3 regions of the Streptomyces sp. NPDC001851 genome follow, and region 1 is predicted to be linked to each of the others. Evidence: riboswitches for the same ligand, from Rfam matches in the RefSeq annotation. Region 1 holds a riboswitch; each other region holds the start of a gene.

What was found. Region 1 has a riboswitch for cobalamin ahead of ABT171_RS36470 (CbtB domain-containing protein). Riboswitches for the same ligand answer to the same signal wherever they lie in the genome.
Region 2: another riboswitch for cobalamin. It lies ahead of ABT171_RS00495 (ribonucleoside-diphosphate reductase subunit alpha); the one in region 1 lies ahead of ABT171_RS36470 (CbtB domain-containing protein).
Region 3: another riboswitch for cobalamin. It lies ahead of nicT (Nickel transporter NicT); the one in region 1 lies ahead of ABT171_RS36470 (CbtB domain-containing protein).

The regions. Positions count from the first base shown of each region.
Region 1 is NZ_JBEOYR010000035.1:50,514-57,112, forward strand. It holds partial or broken gene metE (5-methyltetrahydropteroyltriglutamate--homocysteine S-methyltransferase) at 1-1,816, shown strand, start outside; gene ABT171_RS36455 (histidine phosphatase family protein) at 1,965-2,546, shown strand; gene ABT171_RS36460 (hypothetical protein) at 2,562-2,900, opposite strand; gene ABT171_RS36465 (CbtA family protein) at 3,047-3,799, opposite strand; gene ABT171_RS36470 (CbtB domain-containing protein) at 3,822-4,043, opposite strand; cobalamin riboswitch at 4,079-4,223, opposite strand; gene ABT171_RS36475 (SUKH-4 family immunity protein) at 4,405-4,995, opposite strand; gene ABT171_RS36480 (phosphatase PAP2 family protein) at 5,143-6,006, opposite strand; gene ABT171_RS36485 (polyphosphate polymerase domain-containing protein) at 6,003-6,599, opposite strand, start outside.
Region 2 is NZ_JBEOYR010000001.1:102,071-108,669, forward strand. It holds gene nagB (glucosamine-6-phosphate deaminase) at 348-1,133, shown strand; gene ABT171_RS00480 (GntR family transcriptional regulator) at 1,287-2,051, shown strand; gene ABT171_RS00485 (DUF3311 domain-containing protein) at 2,150-2,440, shown strand; gene mctP (monocarboxylate uptake permease MctP) at 2,437-4,065, shown strand; adenosylcobalamin-variant (AdoCbl-variant) riboswitch at 4,214-4,313, shown strand; gene ABT171_RS00495 (ribonucleoside-diphosphate reductase subunit alpha) at 4,449-6,599, shown strand, end outside.
Region 3 is NZ_JBEOYR010000001.1:285,620-292,218, forward strand. It holds gene ABT171_RS01320 (glycosyltransferase family protein) at 1-261, opposite strand, end outside; gene ABT171_RS01325 (MerR family transcriptional regulator) at 444-809, opposite strand; gene ABT171_RS01330 (alpha/beta fold hydrolase) at 870-1,574, shown strand; gene ABT171_RS01335 (ArsR/SmtB family transcription factor) at 1,785-2,135, opposite strand; cobalamin riboswitch at 2,215-2,404, shown strand; gene nicT (Nickel transporter NicT) at 2,432-3,541, shown strand; gene ABT171_RS01345 (superoxide dismutase) at 3,670-4,317, opposite strand; gene ABT171_RS01350 (precorrin-8X methylmutase) at 4,457-5,098, shown strand; gene nicT (Nickel transporter NicT) at 5,261-6,430, opposite strand; gene ABT171_RS01360 (cobalt-precorrin-6A reductase) at 6,541-6,599, opposite strand, start outside.

The DNA of each region.
Region 1 (6,599 bases):
CACCTACCTTCTGCTGGCCAAGCCCGCACCCGGCACACCGGCCGGCTTCGAGCCGCTCACCCTGCTGGACCGGCTGCTGCCGGTGTACGCCGAAGTCCTCGCCGACCTGCGGGCGGCGGGCGCGGAGTGGGTCCAGGTGGACGAGCCCGCCCTCGTCCAGGACCGCACGCCGGCCGAACTCGACGCCGCCGCCCGCGCCTACCGCGACCTCGGCGCCCTCACCGACCGGCCCAAGCTGCTCGTCGCGTCCTACTTCGACCGGCTCGGCGAGGCCCTGCCGGTACTCGCCAAGGCACCGGTCGAGGGCCTGGCCGTGGACTTCACCGAGGCCGCCGGCGCCAACCTCGACGACCTCGCCGCGGCCGGCGGTCTGCCCGGCAAGCGGCTGGTGGCCGGAGTCGTCAACGGCCGCAACATCTGGGTCAACGACCTGGCCAAGTCCCTGTCCATCCTGGGCACCCTGCTCGGGCTGGCCGCCCGGGTCGACGTCTCCGCGTCCTGCTCCCTGCTGCACGTCCCGCTCGACGCCACCGCGGAACGCGACATCGAACCGCAGATCCTGCGCTGGCTCGCCTTCGCCCAGCAGAAGACACGCGAGGTCGTCACGCTCGCCAGGGGCCTGGCCCAGGGCACCGGCACGATCACCGCCGAACTGACCGCCAACCGCGCCGACCTCGCCTCACGAGCAGACTCGCCCCTCACTCACGACCCGGCCGTGCGGGCCCGCGCCGCCGCGGTCACCGACGCCGACACCCGCCGTTCCCAGTCCTACCCCGAACGCACCGCGGCCCAGCGGGCCCACCTGCGCCTGCCCCTGCTGCCGACCACGACCATCGGGTCCTTCCCGCAGACCGGCGAACTGCGCACGGCCCGCGCCGACCTGGGCGCCGGCCGCATCGACACCGCCGGCTACGAGGAACGGATCAAGGCGGAGATCCAGGAGGTCATCTCCTTCCAGGAGAAGACCGGCCTGGACGTCCTCGTGCACGGCGAGCCCGAACGCAACGACATGGTCCAGTACTTCGCCGAGCAGCTCACCGGCTACCTCGCCACCCGGCACGGCTGGGTCCAGTCCTACGGCACCCGCTACGTCCGCCCGCCGATCCTCGCCGGTGACATCTCCCGCCCCGAGCCGATGACAGTGCGCTGGACGACGTACGCCCAATCCCTCACCGACCGCCCGGTCAAGGGCATGCTCACCGGCCCGGTCACCATGCTCGCCTGGTCCTTCGTCCGCGACGACCAGCCCCTCGCCGACACGGCCCGGCAGGTCGCCCTCGCCCTGCGCGACGAGGTCAACGACCTGGAGGCGGCGGGTACTTCGGTGATCCAGGTGGACGAACCCGCGCTGCGCGAGACCCTGCCGCTGCGCGCGGCCGGCCGTCCGGCCTACCTGGACTGGGCGACGGAAGCCTTCCGGCTGACCACCGGCGGGGTGCGCCCGGACACACAGATCCACACCCACATGTGCTACGCCGCATTCGGCGACATCGTCCAGGCCATCGACAACCTCGACGCCGACGTCATCAGCCTGGAAGCCGCCCGCTCCCACATGCAGGTCGCCCGCGAGCTCGCCGCCCACGGCTATCCGCGCGAGGCCGGACCCGGCGTCTACGACATCCACTCCCCCCGCGTCCCGAGCGCCGAGGAGGCCGCCGACCTGCTCCGCACGGGCCTGAAGGCCCTTCCCGCAGACCGGCTCTGGGTCAACCCCGACTGCGGCCTGAAGACCCGCGGCTGGCCCGAAACACGCGCCTCCCTGGAGAACCTGGTCGCCGCCGCCCGCACCGTCCGAGGGGAGCTGTCCGCCTCGTGAACTGACGAGTCCTTCATGATGGGCGCGCAGGAGCCGTCATGCTGGACCGGCAACCCCTCCGCGCACTGTGGGCCACCGATCACCCTCGGCATGTGCGTCACCGCGGCGGCGGCCCACGCCGCACGACCCCGACAGAAGGAACAGCCACGTGAGCAACCGCCTCACCTTCGTCTCGCCCGCAACGAGCCCCTCGCTGCGGCGGGCCCGCTTCTACGACGGTGAGTCGATCGACGGCATCGGCGTGGCTCGCGCCCGTGAGGCGTCCGGGTCGCTGTCCGTGCCCGGGCGTGTGGTCATGTCCCCGACTGCACGCTGCCGGGAGACGGCTGCTGCTCTGGGCCTCAGCGGCGCGGAGACACCGGAACTGGGCGGGCTGGATGTGGGCCGCTGGCGGGGCCGCACGCTGGACGCGGTGGCGGCTGCCGAGCCGGAAGCGGTGACCCGCTGGCTCACCGACCCCGGCAGCGCACCCCACGGGGGTGAGTCCGTACAGGCCCTGTGCGAGAGGGTCGCGCGGTGGTTGGAGACAGCGCGGGATGGCGAAGGTCGCACGCTCGCGGTCGTCGAGCCGGAGGTGGTGCGGGCGGCGATCACGGAAGCGTTGGGCATGCCCGCCGCTGTCTTCTGGCGCCTTGATGTCCCACCGCTGACGGTCACCGAACTCAGTGGCCGGTCCGGGCGCTGGAACTTGCGGCTGGGACAGCCACTGGCAGTGCCGGACGTCGACTAGACCCTGACCGGTGGTTCAGGACGCGGCATCCCGGTGGCGGCGCAGCAGCGCCGCCACCTCGCAGCGCAGGCAGGAGCCGTCGGCATTCTTCGGAGTGGCCTGCCGTTCGGGGCACCTCGGCGAAGAGGCGTGGAGCTGCTGCTTGCAGCCCTCTCCTTGTGCGGCGACCAGTGCCTCCAGGTCGTGCACCAGCTCTTCGGTGCGTTTGGCTTGCTGGGCCAGGACCCGGACCCGGGCGCTCTGCCCGCCGATCTGCCGACGGCTGGCGATCAGTTGGTCGTATTCCTCCCGGGTGAGAGCGACCGCCTCACGGCCACCGAGGGTTATATGACGCGGCTGGGGTGCTCTGGCCACTCGCTTCCTCCACTCCCCGGCTGGGTGATCCGCATCCGGTCGAGCTGCTTGCCGTGCCGTTCTTGCGGATGGGTGCGCTTGGGTGTCCAGGGAACGCCAGAGGGCCCCCGGATGGTTCCGAAGGGCCCTCTGTTGTCCGGAAGGAATCAGTGCGCGGCCGGAACCACGCGGCCGCTCGTGGCCGTCGCCGGCTTGGGGTTCAGCAGGCGTTCCGCCAGTTCGCCGAAGAGCAGGCCGAATCCTGTCCACAGGCTCAGCTGGATCGCCAGCGCCGAGAGCCGGAACCGCCACAGCAAGGTGGCCGGGAAGTCCTTCGGCACCTCGTTGATGACAGGCAGGAACTGGTAGGCCAGGCCGATCACTACGGCGAACGCGGCCACCGCGACCACCGTCGCCCACCAGGTGCCCAGGCTGGGTGCCAGGCGCTTGCCCAGGATGGTGGCGGCGACCGCGAGCAGGACACTCAGCAGCATCATCAGGAAGTACAGGCTGGTCCGCTTGCTGATGGTGTCGGGTTCACCGACCGAGGGCGGATTGGCCGGGTACTTCAGGAACGGCACGACGTACACCGCGAGCAGCGCACAGCCGGACAGCAGCAGCGCGGTCGCCCGCGGGCCGAAGCGGCCGACACGGCCGAGCGCGAAACAGTAGGCGAGCGCGGCGATGCCACCGAAGGCCACTCCGTAGACGAGGACGCCCGTGGCGAGGCCGGCGGTGGACTGCAGGGAGCGGGAGACGACCTCCATCTCGTGCTCGTGGGAGTGGGCATCCTCGAAGGCGATCGCCTTGTCGACGCTGGGCTCCCCGAGGAGGTACGCGATGACCAGGGCGAGCACGCCGGCGGCGAGGCCGGCGAGCATGCCTCGCACGAGGAGGTTTCTTACCGTTGCGGAGTTCATGGTGGTGCGCGGTCCCCTCGCGTCAGTGGCAGGGGAAGCCGAGCAGGTGGCGGGCGTCGTGTACCCACTCGTGGACGTCCGTGCCGTTGAACACGGAGGTGGCGCCCTGCTCGGCGCCGACGAAGTAGAGCAGGACCAGCATCAGGATGCCGAAGAAGACCGCCCAGGGAGCTATCGCCTTCAGCGGCAGCTTGGCGGGGATGGCTGGGGTGGTGGCTGTCGGCTGGGCGACGGTCTGCGCCATGGCAGAACCTCCTCTGGGAGTTCGCGTCCCATCTCGGTGGTGCACTGGACGACGGCCACGGGTCTGACTCACCCGACACCTATGGGTGTCAGGCATACAGTGGCGCGACCGTGCCGGATTCCCACCGGCTTCCGTCTCGCCGTCGTCGATATCGGACAGACCGTACCGCGTGAGGCGAGCACGGCCAAGACCGCCTGAGCCCGGCGTGATCTTCTTCTCGTACCTTCCAGGTGACCGCCCGTCGGCAAGACGCTCCAACACCGTCGACCGGGCACTGGCGTATGGGCTCACACACGCTTTCGCCCTCGCCGGAGCACAAGGGCAGCACCCTCGCCGAGCGCCGGGTCGCAGACAAGCGCCCTTAAATGAAGTGGTGTTCGGGATCCACGATGTACGTGAGGACCCCGTGCCAGCGGGAATCGGGGTTCTCCAGGGCTGCCGGATCCACAGCCATCATGGCCCTCCGGACCCGGACCTGTGCGGCCTCGGGGTCGTAAGGCACCTCGATCTCGCTTTCCCATTGCGCGTCGAAGTGCGGGCGTTCCAGTTGGAGGAGGTACAGGAAGTGCACGAAAGACCGGAGCGAGCTGTTCCACAGGTAGATCTCGGAATCGTCGGGCAGGCAGTAGACCGCGCCAGTGCCAGGATCGAAGGCGAGACCGTCATAGGGGATCATGCCCAAACCGATCCACTTGTCCGCTCCCGTGGGGACGACGGAGTAACGGTCGGTGAGTTTGCCATCCCAGTCCTCGACGCGCCCGAACCGCTCTGCCAGCTCAGCGTCCATGTCGAACCACGGATTGTCCCAGACCGGAATTCCCAGCGTTCCCAGGACTTCCCTGGCGTCGGGATCGCCGATAGCGGGTAGGTTTCCTTCCGGCGCGACAATCAATTCAGCCGGATCAAACACTGTTTCCAGCGTCTCACGCGTGAGGGCGAGCGGACGGCTCATACTCTTTTCCTGTCATTTACTGCCGACCTGAGAGAATGTCAGGATATCATCTGATGTTTGAGAAATCTCTCGGTGCACGCCCCCGGACAGATACCCGCGCGTTCACGACTCCCGACCGGCTGGCCTGGCGGGCAGATCGCCGGGTCTTCAGCGATCTCCGTGTCCGTTGACGGCGAGTTCGTAGTCGCCGATCAAGTCGCCGAGCAGGGTGCCGGCGGTGAGGTCGCTGGTGACGTGGCCGGCCATGTAGAGGCGGGAATAGAGGACTTCGGCCTGCATCCACCGGTAGTCCTCGGCGCGGTGCGGGGAGAGGGCGCTGAGGAGAGTGACGGCCGCTGCGGAACGGGCCGCGTGTCGGGAGGGGTAGGAGTACGGCCCCTTGGCGCCGGGCTTGATGTGCTTGTCGGGGCGCAGGGTCGGGTCCAGGACGAACGGGGCGGGCTGCTTGTCCTTGGCGGCCAGCTGGTCGCTGATCGTCTTGGCCAGCTTCAGGGCCGCCTTGAGCTCGGTCTTCTCGGCCGTGCCCTGCGCGGTGGGGATCAGTTCGCGCTGGTCGTGAAGGTAGAGCTGCCAGATGTCCTTCTTGCCGTGCAGTTCCAGCCAGGTCGCGGCCTTCTTGCCGGCTGCCGTGCGGGTTTTCGCGAGCTGCTGGTCCTGGCGGAGTTCGGCGCTGCGCTGCTTCACCGTGGGCGGGGCAGGCACCTGCTGTGCGGCCCAGGCGGCGAACGCCTTGTCGTCGCGGGTGGTGCCATGCGCCTTCTTCCACTGGGCGAAGAGGGCATCCGCCTTCTTGTGCTGGGCCGCGGCCTGCTTGCCGATCGGGGCGATCTCGGCGTCGGTGAAGAGCGTGGGCGGCGGGTTCTGCTTGATCAGCGCCGTCGCCCCGGGTTTCGCGGAGCCGCCGGTGGCGGCCGAGACCAGCTGCGGTCGTACCACGCCGACGGCGACGGCCGCGACGGCGAGCAGCGCGATCAGGGCGTACGGCCATGTGATGCCGCGCAGGACGTTCATGCGGCGGGGGTCCTTTCGTAGAGCGGTACCGTGCTCGCCCCGGTGGTGAAGTGGGTGCGAGCGAGGCGGCGTACGTCGTTGTCGGGGAGACCGGGGGTGAGCAGGGACTGGCCGATGACGTACTTGCTGAGGGAGACGGGCCTGCCGCCCAGGTTCAGCAGCAGCCGGTCGGCCGGGGCCGGCCGGACCCCGCCCTTGGTCTCGACGAGCACGTGGCCGGAATCGAGCGCGGCGGTGCGGTCGCCGTGGTGGCAGGTCAGTGCGCCGTCGAGGGTGACGCGGGTGCCGTGGTCCAGGTCGGCGAGGGCGGCGCGGACGTAGCGGACCTCTGCGGCGGGGGCCAGCTCCTCGGCCGTGACAGGGATGCCGGATGCGGCCAGCACCTGTTCCACGAACTCGGCTGCCTGCGCGTCGAGTTCGCCGTACGCGGTGGCCGGGACCTTGAGGGCGTCTTTGACCGTGGCGCCGCGGCCGTCCTTGGTCTTCACCTCGACCCGGCACAGCCCGTCCTCCGCGTACAGGCGGGTGCGTACCTTCCAGCGTCTGCGACGCCGCTGCACATGGGCCCGCCATGCGGCGAGCTGCTCGGTGTC
Region 2 (6,599 bases), on a different contig from region 1:
CCGGGGCAGTCAGGGCAGAGAGCGCCGGTTCCTCGATCCGCCTTCCTGTGCGGGGAAGACGGAGGCTTGTCACGTTGGTGCGTTCTTGTCGATTCTGGACTAGACCACAACGGTATGTCCATGGTCTCGTCGGCATGCACGAGTGAGGGCACCCGATGCCACGCAGCCTAGCCCGGCTCGGTCAGCCGTGGGGCCAGATGGTCATGGCAATTTCCGCGAGTGCCGGGGAGCGGCCGACGAAGGCGCCGTGCGTGCGCGTCGTTTCCTGGGCCGGCGGAGGCCGCCTCTGCTAGATTGGTCTAAACCACATAGACGTACCGAGACCACTTCAGAACGGCAGGCCCAGCGTGGAAGTTGTCATCGTTCCGGACGCCGCGGCGGGCGGCGAGCTGGTCGCCGAGGCCATGACCCGGCTGCTGCGGCGCAAGCCCGACGCCCTGCTCGGCGTGGCCACCGGCTCCACCCCGCTGCCCGTCTACCAGGCGCTGACCGCGAAGGTCCGCTCCGGCGCGGTCGACGTCTCGCGGGCGCGCATAGCCCAGCTCGACGAGTACGTGGGGCTGCCCGCCGACCACCCCGAGTCCTATCGCTCGGTGCTGCGCCGGGAGGTGCTGGAGCCGCTCGGCATCGGCATGGACGCGTTCCTCGGACCCGACGGCACCGCCCGGGACATCCAGGCGGCGTGCGAGGCGTACGACCGCGCGCTCGCCGGGGCCGGCGGAGTGGACCTGCAACTGCTCGGGATCGGCACCGACGGGCACATCGGGTTCAACGAGCCGTGCTCCTCGCTCGCCTCGCGCACCCGGATCAAGACGCTGACCGAGCAGACCCGGATCGACAACGCCCGCTTCTTCGGCGGCGACATCGAGCAGGTCCCGCACCACGTCATCACCCAGGGCATCGGCACCATCCTGGAGGCCCGGCACCTGGTGCTGCTGGCGACCGGTGAGGGCAAGGCGGACGCGGTCGCCGCGACCGTCGAGGGACCGGTCGCGGCCGTATGCCCGGCCTCCGCGCTCCAGCTCCACCCGCACGCCACGGTGGTCGTCGACGAGGCCGCCGCGGCCAAGCTCAAGCTGGCCGACTACTTCCGGCACACCTACGCCAACAAGCCGGACTGGCAGGGGATCTAGGACCCGTAGGCCTAGACCAATCCGGTCCGGACGGTATAGAGAGGAGATCACGGAGCGTGCGGGTGCACCCGGGGACGGGAACCCGTGCCACGATGTGACCCGTGGCCGATGACAGTCGGTCGCTTTCGGCATCCGGAGCCGGGAAGGCAGAGCATGAGCACCGACGTCAGCAGTGCGGAGAACGAGGCCGGCACGACCGTCCGTACGGCGCGCGTGCCCAAGTACTACCGCTTGAAGAAGCACCTGCTCGACATGACGGAGACGCAGGCCCCGGGCACGCCGGTGCCGCCCGAGCGCACGCTGGCGGCCGAGTTCGACACCTCCCGCACCACCGTCCGCCAGGCCCTGCAGGAGCTGGTCGTGGAGGGCCGGCTCGAACGCATCCAGGGCAAGGGCACCTTCGTCGCCAAGCCCAAGGTCTCCCAGGCGCTGCAGCTCACCTCCTACACCGAGGACATGCGCGCCCAGGGTCTGGAGCCGACCTCGCAGCTGCTGGACATCGGCTACATCACCGCCGACGACCGGCTCGCCGGGCTGCTGGACATCGCCGCCGGCGGACGGGTGCTGCGCATCGAGCGGCTGCGCATGGCCAACGGGGAGCCGATGGCCATCGAGACCACGCATCTGAGCGCCAAGCGCTTCCCCGCGCTGCGCAGATCACTCGTGAAGTACACGTCCCTCTACACCGCGCTCGCCGAGGTCTACGACGTCCACCTCGCCGAGGCCGAGGAGACCATCGAGACCTCGCTGGCCACTCCGCGCGAGGCGGGCCTGCTCGGCACCGATGTGGGCCTGCCGATGCTGATGCTCTCCCGCCATTCCCTGGACCGCGAGGGCAAGCCGGTGGAGTGGGTGCGGTCGGTGTACCGGGGGGACCGCTACAAGTTCGTCGCGCGGCTCAAGCGCCCGGCCGAGTAGGGCCGATATACGGACGAGGTCTTCCACTGGCGCGACACCGTCACCTAGATTGCCTGCGCGTTACCCAGGTGATCAACGAGGGGACGGAGAGCCGAGGCATGTCCGAAACACCTGAAGTGAGACCACCCGTGGTCACCCCGGTCCGGGTGATCATCGGCCTGTGCCTCGTCGCGCCCTTCACGGCCATGCTCTGGGTCGGCTCCTACGCCAGGACGGACCCGGCCTTCCTGGGTATCCCGTTCTTCTACTGGTACCAGATGCTCTGGGTGCTGATCTCCACCGCCCTGACGATGACCGCGCACAAGCTGTGGCAGCGCGACCAGCGCGCCCGCACCGCCGGCGCTTCCCCCGCTTCCCCCGCTTCCCAGAAGGGCGGTGAGGCGAAGTGAAGAACGGCGTCAACGGCGTCGCGCTCGGCGTCTTCATCTTCTTCTTCCTGGCCGTCACGGTCATGGGCTTCCTGGCCGCACGCTGGCGCAGGGCCGAGAACGAGCACTCCCTGGACGAATGGGGACTGGGCGGACGGTCCTTCGGCACCTGGATCACCTGGTTCCTGCTCGGCGGCGACCTGTACACGGCGTACACCTTCGTCGCCGTACCGGCGGCGATCTACGCGGCGGGCGCGTCCGGCTTCTTCGCGGTGCCGTACACGATCCTGGTCTATCCGCTGATCTTCACCTTCCTGCCCCGCCTGTGGTCGGTCTCGCACCGCCACGGCTACGTGACGACCTCGGACTTCGTCCGCGGCCGCTTCGGCTCCAGGGGGCTGTCGCTGGCGGTGGCGCTGACCGGCATCCTGGCGACGATGCCGTACATCGCGCTCCAGCTCGTCGGCATCCAGGCGGTGCTGGACGTGATGGGCGTCGGCGGGGACAGCAGCACCAACTGGTTCGTACGGGACCTGCCCCTGCTGATCGCCTTCGGCGTGCTCGCGGCGTACACCTACTCGTCCGGCCTGCGCGCGCCCGCCCTGATCGCCTTCGTCAAGGACGCCCTGATCTACATCGTCATCGTGGTGGCGATCATCTACATCCCGATCAAGCTGGGCGGCTTCGACGACGTCTTCGCCAAGGCGGCCCACGCGTTCAGCCAGGTCAACCCGGCCACCGGCAAGCCGCGCGGCGCGCTGGTCCCGCCGGAGGCGAACCAGTGGACATACGCCACCCTGGCCCTCGGTTCGGCGCTCGCGCTCTTCATGTACCCGCACTCGATCACCGCGACCCTGTCGTCCAGGAGCCGCGAGGTGATCCGCCGCAACACCACGATCCTGCCGCTGTACTCCCTCATGCTCGGCCTGCTGGCCCTGCTGGGCTTCATGGCGATCGCGGCCGGAGTGAAGGTCACCAACGGGCAGTTGGCGATCCCGCAGCTGTTCGAGGACATGTTCCCGGACTGGTTCGCGGGCGTGGCCTTCGCGGCGATCGGCATCGGCGCACTCGTACCGGCGGCCATCATGTCGATCGCGGCGGCGAACCTCTTCACCCGCAACATCTACCGGGACTTCATCAAGCCGGACGCCACACCCCGGCAGGAGGCCCAGGTCTCCAAGATCGTCTCGCTGCTGGTGAAGGTCGGCGCGCTGGTCTTCGTCCTCACCATGGACAAGACGGTCGCGATCAACTTCCAGCTGCTCGGCGGCATCTGGATCCTGCAGACCTTCCCCGCCCTGGTCGGCGGCCTGTTCACCCGCTGGTTCCACCGCTGGGCACTGCTCGCCGGCTGGGCGGTCGGCATGATCTACGGCACGGTCGCCGCGTACGGGGTCGGCTCGCCGACCCAGAAGCACTTCGGCGGCGCGGCCAAGGAGATCCCTGGCATCAAGGAGATCGGCTACATCGGCCTCACGGCGTTCGTGCTGAACGTCGCCGTCACCGTGGCCCTGACGCTGGTCCTGAAGGCCGTGAAGGCCCCGGAGGGCATCGACGAGACCAAGCCGGAGGACTACACGGCGGACGCGGGAGACCCCGGCGTCCAGGTGGAGCTTCCGCCGGCGACGGCGGGCGCCGGTCACTGAACTGCCGTACGACGGGCCGCCGGAGGAAATCCGGCGGCCCGTCGTCGTCCCTCACTCCGCTCACCTACGAGTTGACGCTCTGACACCGCCACGACACAACATCTGGGGGTGACCCGACAGCCCGGCACTAGATGTATGCTCGTCCTCGCTGTCGCCGCAGGGGAATCCGGTGTGAATCCGGAACTGTCCCGCAACGGTGTACTTGCGTGCATGCGCACGCCTGCGTCAGTCCGAGGACCTGCCGACAGCGCACCCGGCCGGCCGGCCGGTGTGCCTGAGACGTCCGGGCCTCGTGGAGTGGGCCGGTGGACGCGACGCCGTGTGCGCTCGTGGCTGCCCCCTGCCCTCCGCAAGGCCCCGTGCCGAGCGAGGGAGAGCCCCACGTGACCATCGCGCCAGCAGATCCGGCTTCAGCCAGCGGCCTGGAGACCGACGGTCCCGGTACCGCGCTGCTGCGGACCCTGACCGAGCTGACCGCCGACCTCCCCGACGCCGACCCCGGCCGGGTCGCCGCCGCCGCGCTGCGCGGCCGGTCGGCCCACGCCGACGAGGCGGAGTTGCGGGAGCTGGCCACGGAGGCCGCCGCCGGGCTCATCTCCGAGGACCCCGCCTACTCCCGGCTGGCCGCCCGGCTGCTGACCCTCACCATCCGCGCCGAGGCCGCCTCGCAGGGCGTGACGTCCTTCACCGAGTCCGTGGCCGTGGGGCACCGGGAGGGGCTCATCGCCGACCGGACCGCCGAGTTCGCGCGGCTGCACGCCGAGCGGCTGGACGCGCTGATCGACACCGGCGCGGACGACCGCTTCGGCTACTTCGGGCTGCGCACCCTGCACAGCCGGTACCTGCTCCGGCACCCCCTCACCCGCAAGGTCATCGAGACCCCCCAGCACTTCATGCTGCGGGTCGCCGCGGGTCTCGCCGAGGACGACAGCGTCCGCTCCGTGGACGAAGTCGCCGCGCTCTACGGGCTCATGAGCCGCCTCGACTACCTGCCGTCCTCCCCCACCCTCTTCAACTCCGGCACGCGGCACCCCCAGATGTCGTCCTGCTACCTCCTCGACTCCCCGCTGGACGAGCTGGACTCCATCTACGACCGGTACCACCAGGTGGCCCGGCTCTCCAAGCACGCCGGCGGCATCGGTCTGTCGTACTCCCGGATCCGCAGCCGCGGTTCGCTGATCCGCGGCACCAACGGGCACTCCAACGGCATCGTGCCGTTCCTGAAGACCCTGGACGCCTCGGTGGCCGCCGTGAACCAGGGCGGCCGGCGCAAGGGCGCCGCGGCCGTCTACCTGGAGACCTGGCACTCGGACATCGAGGAGTTCCTGGAGCTGCGGGACAACACCGGTGAGGACGCCCGCCGCACGCACAACCTGAACCTCGCGCACTGGATCCCGGACGAGTTCATGCGCCGGGTCAACGCCGACGAGCAGTGGTCGCTGTTCTCCCCGGCGGACGTGCCGGAGCTGGTGGACCTGTGGGGGGAGGAGTTCGACGCCGCCTACCGCAAGGCCGAGCAGGCGGGGCTCGCGAAGAAGACGATCCCGGCCCGTGAGCTGTACGGCCGGATGATGCGCACCCTCGCGCAGACCGGCAACGGCTGGATGACCTTCAAGGACGCGGCCAACCGCACCGCCAACCAGACGGCCCTGCCCGGCCATGTCGTCCACTCCTCCAACCTCTGCACGGAGATCCTGGAGGTCACGGACGACGGCGAGACGGCGGTCTGCAACCTGGGGTCGGTGAACCTCGGTGCGTTCGTGAGCGGCGGTGACATCGACTGGGAGCGCCTGGACGAGACGGTCCGCACGGCCGTCACCTTCCTCGACCGCGTGGTCGACATCAACTTCTACCCGACCGAGCAGGCGGGCCGGTCGAACGCCAAGTGGCGTCCCGTCGGCCTCGGTGCCATGGGTCTGCAGGACGTCTTCTTCAAGCTGCGCCTGCCCTTCGACTCGCCGGAGGCCAGGGCCCTGTCCACGCGGATCGCCGAGCGCGTGATGCTCGCCGCGTACGAGGCCTCCGCCGACCTCGCCGAGCAGAAGGGCCCGCTGCCGGCCTGGGAGAAGACCCGTACCGCCCAGGGTGTCCTGCACCCCGACCACTACGACGTCGAGCTCACCTGGCCCGAGCGCTGGGCGGCGCTGCGCGAGCGGATCGCGGCCGTCGGCATGCGCAACTCGCTCCTCCTCGCGATCGCGCCCACCGCCACCATCGCCTCCATCGCGGGTGTCTACGAGTGCATCGAGCCGCAGGTCTCCAACCTGTTCAAGCGCGAGACGCTGTCCGGTGAGTTCCTGCAGGTCAACTCGTACCTGGTGAAGGACCTGAAGGAACTCGGCGTCTGGGACGCGCGGACCCGTGAGGCGCTGCGCGACTCCAGCGGCTCCGTGCAGGACTTCGCCTGGATCCCGGCCGACGTACGGGCCCTGTACCGCACGGCGTGGGAGATCCCGCAGCGCGGCCTGATCGACATGGCCGCGGCGCGGACGCCGTTCCTGGACCAGGCGCAGTCGCTCAACCTCTTCATGGAG
Region 3 (6,599 bases), on a different contig from region 1:
GCCCAGGGCGGCCACACAGGCCGCCGCCACCGCCATCGCCAGCACGGAGGGCAGCCGCAGGGTGGTGGTGCTGGGGCCGCACCAGGCGAAGAGTGTGTGCATCAGCAGGTAGTAGAGCCCGTGCACGACGTCGACGTGCGCCAGCATGTGCCAGATGTCGGCCGTGGACCGCCGGGCCACCTGCCAGGTCGCGGCCTCGTCCCGCCACACGCTGTGCTGCCGGGACAGCCCCCACAGGCCGAGGGCGAGGGTCCACAGCATCGCTACGGGCCAGACGGGAAGAGCACGCCGGGGTACGGACGGGGCAGACGTCATCAGGATCCAGGTCTTGGGGGAGGGAGCGGACGGAACGCGGAAGAGAGCGACTGGCCAAGGCGTGGCGGCCGTCGACTTCGGTCGTACAAATACGGCCATGTGGCTGAATCACCCCTACAGGGGAACGGCTACCGGGCGAGGGCCGGTGGCACCGCGTCGAGCACCGTGTCCAGCATGGCGCGAGATGCGCGCAGGGCCTCGATCTCCCTGGTGATCCGCTGTCGCTCGCCGTGGAGTCGGCGGACGAGTTCCGGACACGTGGGGACCAGGCGGTCGCCGGCGTCGGCGACGCAGGGCAGCACCTGAGCGATCACAGAGGTGGAGAGGCCGGCCGTCAGCAGGCTGCGGATACGGCGCACCGTCTCCACGTCCGCCTCGCTGTACTCCCGGTACCCGCTGGGCAGCCGGGTCGGCGCGAGCAGCCCCTGCTGCTCGTAGTAGCGGAGCAGCCGTTCGTGCACGCCCGTCCGCCGGACCATCTCCTTCATCCGCACGAGACGCCGTCCCCCCAGGGCTTGACTCTGACACCGGTGTAGGAGTTTAGCGTCGCGGCCATGAGCGATGACCAGGCCCTTCTCGAAGGGAACCTCGATGTGTACGTACAGGGCAGCGGGCCTGCCCTCCTGCTGGCGCATGGCGCCGGGGGCAGTGTCGAAGGCAACTTCGGGCTGGTCCTCGACGACCTGGCGAAGGACCACACGGTGATCGGTCCGCACTACCCGGGAGCGGGCGGCACACCGGTCGCCACGAAGCCCCTGGACCTCGACGAACTGGCGGACACGCTGGTCGCCTCCGCGGTGGCCCGCGGACACGAGACGTTCACCGTCCTCGGGGAGTCCCTGGGAACCACCGTCGCGGTACGCGCGGCGACCCGCCATCCCGAGCGGGTGACCGGTCTGGTGCTCACGGCCGGGTTCCCGGTGGCCGATCCGGTCCTCGCACATGCCGCCCGCCTCATCACCCTGCTCGGCAGGACCGGCGAGTGGGACGAGGTGGCCCGGCTGGCGTTCCTTGCGTGCCTGTCCGAGAGCCGGCTGAACGGGATGTCACCGGCCGAGGTGGCGGAGGGGGCGGCGCAGGTGAAGGCCTCCATGCCGGCAGGCATGCTCGACCACTTCGACCTGGTCTCCCGGGTGGACGTCCGCCGCGACCTCACCGATGTCACGGCCCCACCCTCGTGTTCGCGCCGACCGGAGACCGTCTGGTGCTTCCCGAGAGCTCGCGCCGCCTCAGCGCGGGAATCCCGGGAGCCACGCTGATCGAACTGCCCGGGGCGGGCCACATCCCCGACCCGGAATCCCGGGCCCTCTGGCTCCGCCATGTACGCCGGTTCCTCGCGTCCCTTGAGACCGCTCGGGGGTGGCGCCGTCGGGGCTGACGGCGATCACGGCGCGCCGCCGAGCCCGGTCAGCCTCGTCTGCTCGGCCGACGGCCGGCGCACGCCGGACCGGACCGGGTCGGCTTCGCGTTCAGTCGCGGCAGTGTTCCAGCAGAGCGGAGATCGGGCTGTCGACGAGTCGATAGCGCACGATCCGGCCGTCCTTCTCGCCCTGGACGATTCCCGCGGTGCGCAGCAGACGCAGGGCCTGGGACACGGCGGTGTCCCGCATCCCGGTGGCGACGGCCAGGTCGGAGACGGCGATGGGGCCCGCCCGGTGGAGGGCGAGCAGCAGGGAGAGGCGTCCGGGATCGGAGAGCAGGGAGAAGCGGTCGGCCCAGGCGCGTACGCGTTCGGGCTCGCCGACGGCGGCGATGGCGTCGCAGACCCGATGACCGTCGATGGTGCGCTGCCCGGCGCGTTCCACAGGGACGAGATGCATCCACTCATCATCGCAGTCACCGCCCGCCTCCTCCATACCTGATCAGTTGTGCAGCCTTGCAGCCAGGACCTGCGGCCTTCTAGGGTGGGCGGGCCGTGGTGTTCGGGAAGACCGGTGACAGTCCCTCAGGGGCTCAGTCCGGAGCGGCCCTCGCCACTGTGATCGGGGAGTTCCCGCCCCATGCGTTGCCACTGGCCTCACGGCCGGGAAGGCAGGGGCGGGCACGGTGACCCGTCAGCCAGGAGACCGGCCACGGCAGCACGAAGCTGATCCACGAGGTGCTGGAGCGTGACCGTATGACCCTGTCCGAAGGCGTGCCCGAAACCGCCGCCGCCCCGTCCTTCCACTGGCGCCGCGAGGACACCGTCCGGACCACCGGCCTCCTGGCCGTGATCGTCGCCCTGCACGTGGTCGCCTTCGGGATCCTCTTCCTGCTCGTGGTGCCGCGGCACTACGAGGTCGGCACCCAGGCGTTCGGGGTCGGCCTCGGCATCACGGCCTACACCCTCGGCATGCGGCACGCCTTCGACGCCGACCACATCGCCGCCATCGACAACACCACCCGGAAGCTGATGGCCGACGGCCAGCGGCCGGTGTCGGTGGGCTTCTGGTTCGCGCTGGGCCACTCCAGCGTGGTGGTCGTCATGGCCGCGCTGGTCGCCGGCGGCGCCAAGCTCGCCGGCACGCTGATGAGCGACAACTCCCGTACCCACCAGGTCCTCGGCACCGTGGGCACCACGGTCTCGGGCGGCTTCCTGTACCTCATCGCCGCCCTCAACCTCGTCGCGTTGGTCGGCATCGCCCGCGTGTTCAAGGCGATGCGCGCCGGACGCTACGACGAGGCCGAGCTGGAAGCCCATCTCGACTCGCGCGGCTTCATGAACCGCATCCTGGGCCGGCTCACCAAGTCCATCCGCCGCCCCGGCCAGATGTTCCCCCTCGGCTTCCTCTTCGGTATCGGCTTCGACACCACCACCGAGGTCCTGCTGCTCGCCCTGGCCGGCAACGGCGCCGCCGCCGGCCTGCCCTGGTACGCGGTCCTGTGCCTGCCCCTTCTCTTCGCCGCCGGCATGAGCCTGTTCGACACGCTCGACGGCACCTTCATGAACTTCGCCTACCAGTGGGCCTTCTCCAACCCGGTGCGGAAGGTCTTCTACAACCTCACCATCACCGGCCTGTCCATCGCGGTGGCCTTCTTCGTCGGCACGATCGAGCTGGTCGGGGTGCTGCACGACAAGCTGGGTCTGAGTGACGACGTCTCCGGCTGGATCGCGGGCCTGGACCTGGACAACGTCGGCTACGTCATCGTCGGCCTGTTCGTGGTGGTCTGGGCCGTGGCCATCGGCTACTGGCGCCTGGCCAAGGTCGAGGAGCGGTGGAACACCCGCACCGCGGAAGGCGGCTGACGGCAGAGGACAGACGACAGGAAGGCTCCCGTGAGGATCTGCCTCGCGGGAGCCTTCCGTTGTGCCGCCTGCCGACGTGAAGGGTGAGAAGACGATCACGGGGCAGGACGCCTGGGGTGTCTACGCCGTCACGGCCTGAGCAGCAGGCTGTCGCCGCGCTCCTTGGCGGCGGCGTAGCGCTTGGCCACGTCCTGCCAGTTGACGACCTGCCACATGGCCTCGATGAAGTCCACCTTCTGGTTCTTGTACTGCAGGTAGAAGGCGTGCTCCCAGGCGTCGAAGACCAGGATCGGGGTCGAGCCCTGACCGACGTTGCCCTGGTGGTCGTAGACCTGCTCCACGATCAGCCGGTCGCTGAGCGGCTCGTACGCCAGCACGCCCCAGCCCGAACCCTGAGTGGTGGCCGCCGCCTTGGACAGCTGCGCCTTGAAGCCGGCGAAGGACCCGAAGGACTCGGTGATCGCGTCCGCCAGGTCGCCGACACCGTCCTGGGCCAGCGGCTCGCCGCCGCCGTCCTTGGGACCGGTCATGTTCTGCCAGTAGATGCTGTGCAGGATGTGGCCGGACAGGTGGAAGGCCAGGTTCTTCTCCAGGCCGTTGATCGAGCCCCACGACTCCTTGTCCCGCGCCTCGGCCAGCTGCTCCAGCGTGTCGTTCGCACCCTTCACGTACGCCGCGTGGTGCTTGTCGTGGTGCAGCTCGATGATCTCCGGGCTGATGACCGGGGCGAGCGCCGAGTAGTCGTACGGAAGTTCCGGGAGCGTGTAAAGCGCCATGTCCAACATCCTCCCACGTTATTGCGAATCATGTGCAGCTGCACGCTAGCAGCAAGAACGGTACCTTGCGATCAGTCGTCGGACCTAGGACCGTCGGTATGCTCGCCGCCATGCCCCGCAGTCCGGACGGACGACACGGATGACTAGGAGCACGGTGTTCGACTACGAGAAGGACGGCGCGGCCATCTACCGCCAGTCCTTTGCCACGATCCGCGCCGAGGCGGACCTCGCGGGCCTGCCCGCCGATGTCAGCCAGGTCGCGGTGCGGATGATCCACGCCTGCGGGATGGTCGACCTCGTACGGGACCTGGCCTACACGCCCGGCGTGTTGGCCCGGGCCCGTGAGGCGCTGCGCGCCGGCGCGCCGATCTTCTGCGATGTGCAGATGGTGGCCAGCGGCGTGACCCGCAAGCGGCTGCCGGCCGACAACGACGTGCTCTGCACGCTCTCCGACCCCTCCGTGCCCGGGCTGGCGGCCAAGCTGGGCACCACGCGCAGCGCGGCCGCGCTGGAGCTGTGGCGCGACCGGCTGGAGGGCGCGGTCGTCGCCGTCGGCAATGCCCCCACCGCGCTCTTCCGGCTGCTGGAGATGATCGAGGAGGGCGCGCCCCGCCCGGCCGCCGTCATCGGCGTGCCCGTGGGGTTCGTCGGTGCCGCCGAGTCCAAGGACGCGCTCGCCGGACACGCCTCCGGCCTTGAGCACATGGTGGTCCGTGGCCGTCGGGGCGGCAGCGCCATCGCGGCGGCGGCCCTCAACGCGATCGCGAGCGAGGAAGAGTGAGACGGTCCGGGCGGTCGAGGTGATCGCCGAGGCGGACGTGGTCGCGTACCACAGCGCCCCGGCACGGCCGGTCGATCGCGCGGTCCGTCGCGGCGAAGCACATCCGCGAAGACCACGTCGAGGGCGGCGCCGCTCCCCCGTGGAGCTGCGCCGCGAGCGGTGCTATTCGGCGGTCTGTTCCACCGGTGCCGGCCGGGCCAGGCCCGCCGTCCACTTCTCCTCGATGCGGCCGGCCTTCCACACCAGCAGGGCGATCGCCCAGGTGGCGAAGAACAGGCCGACGATGACGTAGCCGATGATGTTCAGGTCCAGGCCGGAGACCCAGTCCCAGAACGGGCCGTGCAGGTGGGCCTTCTCGGCGATCAGACCCAGCAGCTCGACCGTGCCGATGATGAGCGCGACGGCGACGGACAGGCCGGTGATGGTGAGGTTGTAGTAGACCTTGCGGACCGGCTTGGAGAAGGCCCAGCCGTAGGCGAAGTTCATGAACGAGCCGTCGATCGTGTCCAGCAGGGACATGCCGGCCGCGAAGAGGACCGGCAGGCAGAGGATCGCGTACCAGGGCAGGCCCGAAGCCGCGCCCGAGCCGGCGAGGACGAGCAGCGCGATCTCGGTCGCCGTGTCGAAGCCGAGGCCGAAGAGGAGGCCGAGGGGGTACATCTGCCACGGCTTGGTGATCGACTTCATCAGGCGGCCGAGGATGCGGTTCATGAAGCCGCGGTTGTTGAGCTGCTCCTCCAGCGCGGCCTCGTCGAAGTGGCCGGAGCGCATCTGCCGGAACACCTTCCAGATGCCGGCCATGATCAGCAGGTTGATGATCGCGATGACGTAGAGGAAGGTCCCGGAGACGGTCGTACCGATCCAGCCGGTGATGCTGTGCAGCTCGGAGTCGTCGTTCTCGACCGGCCCCGCCAGTTCCTTCACGCCGAGGGAGAGCAGGAAGGCCAGTCCGAAGACGATGCTGGAGTGGCCGAGGGAGAACCAGAAGCCGACCGACAGCGGGCGCTGCCCCTCGTTCATCAGCTTCCGGGTGGTGTTGTCGATGGCGGCGATGTGGTCGGCGTCGAAGGCGTGCCGCATGCCGAGGGTGTAGGCGGTGACGCCGATGCCGATGCCGAAGGCCTGGGTGCCGACCTTGTAGTGCTCGGGAGCGACGATCGCCGCCAGCGTGAACCAGCCGACGAGGTGCAGAGCCAGGATGAAGGCGGCCATCCCGCCGACGCTCGCCCATTCCCCGCTGGTCATGGACGTGCGTATGCGGTGCCACGAGATACCGCGGCCGGTGCCTGGGGAGGCAGGGCGGGGAGAAGCGGGATCCGGAGCGGTTGTCATGGGGACGCGGGCCTTACTGTGTGGCGAACGGCTGTTTTCAGACGCGCCTTCCAGGTTTCTGCCAACAGGTTGCAACAACAACCCTGCCGCAGCAAAGCCCCGGCCAGGATTCAGTCATCGACTCGGAAACCATCCAGGTCAAGGCGCTCGCCGAGCCACTGGACCGCCT